DNA from 2 places in the Citrobacter sp. Cm046 genome. Region 1 is predicted to be linked to the other one. Evidence: predicted binding sites of a transcription regulator. Region 1 holds the regulator's gene; the other holds the start of a gene.
What was found. Region 1 encodes PhoB, which activates phosphate uptake and scavenging genes when phosphate is short. Its sites were predicted from a motif close to CTGTCATAAAACTGNCNNAT; they were not measured.
Positions count from the first base shown of each region.

Region 1 (3,174 bases):
TTCGCCTTTGACTTCGAATTCCACTTCCGCCAGACACTCTGCGGTGTCGCGGGTCATCAGATCGTTTTGTGACTGAGATACGTTACTCAGTCGCGGTGTTTCGTGGTACAGCGCGAGGCAAATAGCATCCAGCAGTGTGGTTTTTCCAGCCCCTGTCGGACCGGTGATAGCGAACAAGCCGTTGCTGGCGAACGGCTCTGCCGTGAAATCGACTTTCCATTCCCCTTTCAGGGAGTTCAGGTTTTTCAGGCGCAAGCTGAGAATTTTCATGCTTCATGCTCCCCGGCGAGTGTCTGTAATGTGGTACTGAACAGCTGATTCAGGCGCTCGCGCTGTGGTTCTTCCAGCTCTTCCAGCGCCAGGCGGCGGTCAAAGACTTCTGTCACGCTCAGTTCGCTCAGCGTTTCGCGTCGTTCATTCACCATAATACGTTCACGTTGTTCCCGGCTGCGGCGTACCAGCAAGACTTCTACCGGTAAGTCTTCAGTTAAGGCCTGAATTTTACGCTGCATATCGTGCAGATAATCATCAGTGGTAATTTCGATATCTAACCAGACGGGCGGTTCCTGATCTGTGTCGCGCCACTGCTCAAGTTGAGCAGTAATAGACGCTAAATCGCCTTTCAGTACCGAAAGCGGCTGTGTAACCGGCACGGTGAGGTTTTCAACCGCGCGCAGCTTACCCTCTTCGAAACTCACCAGATGAACGCATTTATTTTTGCCGCACTCATCAAAACTCAGCGCAATCGGCGAGCCACAGTAGCGAATATGCTCTGTTCCGCCGATGACCTGCGCCCGGTGAATATGTCCCAGCGCGATGTAATCCGCTGGCGGGAAATTTTGTGCCGGAAATGCATCCAGCGTGCCAATGTAGATGTCACGAACGGCGTCACTTTTACTGGCACCGACGGTAGTCAGATGCCCTGTCGCAATAATGGGCAGGTTCTGGTCGCCGCGTAGCTTACAGGCGTCCTCATATTGCTGTTGATAATAGTCGGTGATGGCTCCCAGCAGATGCTGCTGCTTTTCTCCGCCTGTGAGTCCTGCCTGGCTGGTGATGATGTCGCGTGGACGTAAAAAAGGGATCGGGCATAATATCGCACCCGGTGTGCCGTCGCGGCGCTGGAGTATCTGTGGCGCATGACCTGCGCTGGCGACCACCGTGGTGTTCAGAAACGCCAGAATATCGCGGGATTCATTGAGCGTGGCGACAGAGTCGTGGTTTCCTGCCAACACCACCAAATGACAACCTGTTTGTTGCAGATTTACAACAAAGCGATTGTATAGCTCACGGGCGTAGCTTGGGGGAGAGCCGGTATCAAAAATATCGCCAGCCACAATAATCGCATCCACCTGATGGGATTGTGCCGTATCCAGAAGCCAGTCGAGAAAGGCCTGATGCTCAGCGGCGCGGCTCTTGCTGTAGAAGTTTTGGCCCAGATGCCAGTCAGACGTGTGAAGGATGCGCATAAGTGTTCCATGGCAAAAAACGTGAACAGGATTATAACCTTTGCAGGACGGTAATATCTTGCCTCCGGGCTGTCATAATTCAACAACCTTCGTTAAACCTGGACTATCTTTTCATAAATCTGTCATAAATCTGACGCATAATGACACCGTATTGATGATAAACGAGTTAATTAAAAAACAGGGCAAATCATGGCGAGACGTATTCTGGTCGTAGAAGATGAAGCTCCAATTCGTGAAATGGTCTGCTTCGTGCTCGAGCAAAACGGTTTTCATCCCGTAGAAGCCGAAGACTATGACAGTGCTGTGAACCAACTTAATGAACCCTGGCCGGATCTCATCCTGCTGGACTGGATGCTTCCGGGCGGGTCGGGTCTGCAGTTCATTAAACATCTCAAGCGAGAAGCGATGACGCGGGACATTCCTGTGATGATGCTGACGGCAAGAGGGGAAGAGGAGGACCGCGTGCGTGGTCTGGAAACCGGTGCAGATGACTATATCACTAAGCCGTTTTCTCCCAAGGAACTGGTAGCGCGTATTAAAGCCGTTTTGCGTCGTATTTCGCCAATGGCGGTTGAAGAGGTCATTGAGATGCAGGGCCTGAGCCTGGATCCAACCTCGCATCGTGTGATGACCGGCGAGGATCCGCTTGATATGGGACCCACCGAATTCAAGTTATTGCATTTCTTTATGACCCACCCTGAGCGCGTCTACAGTCGCGAGCAATTACTCAATCATGTCTGGGGCACCAATGTTTACGTGGAAGACCGGACAGTAGATGTGCATATCCGCCGGTTGCGCAAGGCGCTGGAGCACAGCGGACACGATCGCATGGTGCAGACGGTGCGTGGGACGGGATATCGTTTTTCGACCCGCTTCTGACTGGTAAGAATACAAGCCTAATGGACCTGGCTGTAAATGGAGTATGACGTTTGCTTGAACGATTGTCATGGAGAAGGCTGGTACTGGAGCTGATACTTTGCTGCATACCGGCTTTTATCCTTAGTGCTTTTTTCGGTTATCTGCCCTGGTTTTTACTGGCGTCGGTAACAAGCCTGCTTGTCTGGCATTTCTGGAATTTATTACGTTTGTCCTGGTGGTTGTGGGTCGACAGGAGTATGACACCACCGCCGGGGCGAGGCAGTTGGGAACCGTTGCTGTACGGTTTGCATCAAATGCAGCTACGTAACAAGAAGCGCCGTCGTGAACTGGGTAATCTGATCAAACGCTTTCGTAGTGGGGCTGAATCACTCCCCGACGCGGTTGTACTGACTACCGAAGAGGGCGGTATTTTCTGGTGTAATGGCCTGGCGCAGCAGGTTCTGGGATTACGCTGGCCGGACGATAGCGGCCAAAATATTCTTAACCTGCTGCGTTACCCGGAATTCACGTTGTACCTGAAAACGCGCGACTTTAGTCGACCGATCAATTTGGTTCTCAATACCGGACGACATCTGGAAATTCGCGTGATGCCCTATACCGATAAGCAATTGCTGATGGTGGCGCGTGATGTCACCCAGATGCACCAACTGGAAGGTGCGCGGCGTAACTTTTTTGCCAACGCCAGCCATGAGCTGCGTACACCAATCACGGTGCTGCAAGGCTATCTGGAAATGATGCAGGAACATCCCCTGGAAGGTGCAACGCGAGAAAAAGCGCTGCACACCATGCGTGAGCAAACACAGCGTATGGAAGGGCTGGTTAAGCA
Region 1 covers NZ_JAOWGP010000036.1:177,342-180,515, forward strand. Annotated here, with positions in the region: gene sbcC (exonuclease subunit SbcC) at 1-270, opposite strand, end outside; gene sbcD (exonuclease subunit SbcD) at 267-1,469, opposite strand; gene phoB (phosphate response regulator transcription factor PhoB) at 1,659-2,348, shown strand; gene phoR (phosphate regulon sensor histidine kinase PhoR) at 2,399-3,174, shown strand, end outside.

Region 2 (3,174 bases), on a different contig from region 1:
GATGAAAAACCACAGCACAAGCCCGATTACCAGAACCACCACCGATACAACTAAAGACGCAAAATTCAACACGCCAGAGTTCAAAACTTCGTTCATTTCACCACCTCAATGTAGACAGCGTAGTTTACCACTGCCGCACAAGAAGGTAATCAACTGTTGCAAAAATGCGCTTACCAGGGAATAAATTTATTGATGGCGCAAATGCCGCTGAAAAATTGTACGTCCTGATCGCACATGATGTTGAACACCTGCGCCCACATCAGTATGCCCACCAGCACGACAACAATCAGAACCACCCATCGAATTTTTTTCACTCCAACTCCACTCTCCGAATCCAGATTTTATGCTGCTAAATTATCACGCGTTACCTAAACCCAGCGTTAACTGTAGCGGCATTAAATATTTTTAGGAATGATTCACTTGTTTCATCCAGTGTACAAGCTAATCTTATAATAACGAGAAAAGATAAGAGGTTGTAATGCGTCTGATTATTCGCGCTATTGTATTGTTGGCTCTGGTTTGGATTGGTTTATTACTCAGTGGCTACGGAGTTTTGATAGGAAGCAAGGAGAACGCGGCAGGTCTCGGTCTGCAATGCCAGTATCTGACCGCACGTGGCACCAGTACCGCACAGTACGTTCACAGCAACAGCGGTATCATCGGTCTGTCTGATTGCCCCGTGTTACGCAAAAGCACAGTGGTTGTCGATAACGGTTAATATAAGAGCAATATAGCCGGTAAGTTATTTATTACATCTTCAACTTATATTGACTATTAAAAAAGCCCCGGAAAAATATCTGGGGCTTTTTAACATGTCGAAAACTAGCCAGATCAGAATGGGTAGTCGTTATAACCCATTTGTTCTGAAATTTTACGCGCTGCTGTGTGCAACATCGCGACATACTCATGTAAGCGCTCTTCGGAGAAACGCAAGGTCGGGAATGAAATACTCAGTCCCGCAATCACGACACCGAAACGGTCAAACACTGGTACACCGATGCAACGCAAACCTTCTTCCTGCTCTTCGTTATCTTCGCCGTAGCCCTGCTCACGCACTTTATCTAACAGCAATAGCAGCTCATCAGTATTGGTTATTGTGCGCTCAGTGCTGCGTTTGTACTCAATACCATCGAGGATCTGCTTCACTTCCTCACGGTCACGCCAGGCCAGCAGTACTTTACCAATAGCCGTACTGTACAATGGGTTACGACGACCTACGCGAGAATACATGCGTAAATTGTACATCGAGTCGATTTTATGAATGTAGACAATGCTGTCTTCGTCCAGAGCCCCCAGATGCACAGTCTCTTTTGTCAGACGCGAAAGTTCGCGCATCTGAATGTCAGCGCTTCTAATCAAGTCAACGTTTTGCAACGCGCGAGCGCCCAACTCAAACAATTTCAGGGTCAGCGAATATTTCTCAGACTCCCCTTCTTGTGCCACATACCCCAGCGTTTTCATGGTCTGCAAAAAGCGATAAACGGTGCTTTTCGACATCATGACGCGTTGCGACAGTTCGGTAATACCAATTTCGCGCTCTTCACCCAGCGCCTGCAGGATGCCAAAAACCTTCAGCACGGAAGATACAGAATCGGGTTGTTTATCCAGATCTGCGATAGCCATTTATCACCTCATTACGAGTGTTTTATAAAAATCAGAACCGGTTTTTATTATAATTTCACGCAATGGCCCTCGCAATCCATCTTTGCTTACTTAGTTACAAATCTGCGACATAACGCCTGAATATCAATGCTAATATCATTATTCTCATCATCATATCCGACAACATTGACTTCCTATGGAAAGAATCCAGGCCGATGGCCTGCCATTGCCCCAGCGATATGGCGCAATTTTAACCATTATTATTGGTATCTCTATGGCAGTGCTGGATGGTGCAATTGCTAACGTTGCTCTTCCGACGATTGCCGCAGATCTTCAGGCCTCCGCAGCCAGTTCAATTTGGGTCGTTAACGCCTATCAAATTGCGATTGTCGTCTCACTCCTGTCACTCTCATTTTTGGGCGATATGTTTGGCTACCGACGTATTTATAAATGTGGGTTGGTCATTTTTCTGTTCGCTTCATTATTTTGTGCCTTATCAGATTCCTTACAAATGCTAACGCTGGCGCGAGTGGCTCAAGGTTTTGGCGGGGCAGCGCTAATGAGCGTTAATACGGCGCTGATAAGACTTATTTATCCCCAACGCCAGCTTGGCCGGGGGATGGGCATTAACTCCTTCATTGTGGCGGTCTCTTCAGCAGCCGGTCCTACAATTGCCGCAGCAATACTGTCCGTTGCGTCATGGAAATGGTTATTTTTGATTAACGTGCCGTTGGGGATTATTGCGTTACTACTGGCAATGCGTTTTTTACCGGCCAATGCTGCCCGGCAGTCAACACCACGTTTTGACTTACCGAGCGCGGTGATGAATGCCCTGACCTTCGGATTGCTGATTACCGCACTCAGTGGATTTGCGCAGGGACAGTCTTTGACGCTCATTGGTATAGAACTGGCGATGATGATCGTGGTCGGTTTTTTCTTTATTCGCCGTCAACTGTCACTGCCAGTCCCTCTGCTGCCGGTCGACTTGCTGCGTATCCCACTTTTCTCATTGTCTATCGGCACGTCTATCTGTTCTTTTTGCGCTCAGATGTTAGCTATGGTGTCACTCCCCTTTTACCTGCAAACCGCGTTGGGTCGCAGTGAAGTGGAAACAGGTTTGCTATTGACTCCCTGGCCGCTAGCCACCATGGTCATGGCCCCACTTGCTGGCTATTTAATTGAACGGGTACATGCCGGACTATTGGGGGCAATGGGGCTGGCGACAATGGCTGTTGGCCTTTTCTCGCTGATGCTACTACCCGCTTCACCGTCTGATTTTAATATCATCTGGCCGATGATACTTTGTGGCGCCGGATTTGGCCTTTTCCAGTCACCAAATAACCATACTATCATCATGTCGGCCCCCCGGGATCGTAGCGGAGGCGCAAGCGGTATGTTGGGGACGGCACGTTTGCTGGGACAAAGCAGCGGTGCGGCGTTAGTCGCGTTGATGCTGAATCAGTTTGGTGACAGCGGGACGCACATGTCGTTAATGACGGCAGGTATTCTGGCCACGGTAGCCGCGATTGTGAGTGGTTTACGTATTACGCAACCTCGGGTTCAGGGGTAAAA
Region 2 covers NZ_JAOWGP010000044.1:105,781-108,954, reverse strand. Annotated here, with positions in the region: gene OGX98_RS18460 (YebO family protein) at 1-96, opposite strand, end outside; gene mgrB (PhoP/PhoQ regulatory lipoprotein MgrB) at 171-314, opposite strand; gene OGX98_RS18450 (YobH family protein) at 479-718, shown strand; gene kdgR (DNA-binding transcriptional regulator KdgR) at 832-1,623, opposite strand; gene OGX98_RS18440 (MFS transporter) at 1,799-3,172, shown strand.
Region 2: the regulator PhoB is predicted to act here: its motif matches at 1,715-1,734, upstream of kdgR (DNA-binding transcriptional regulator KdgR).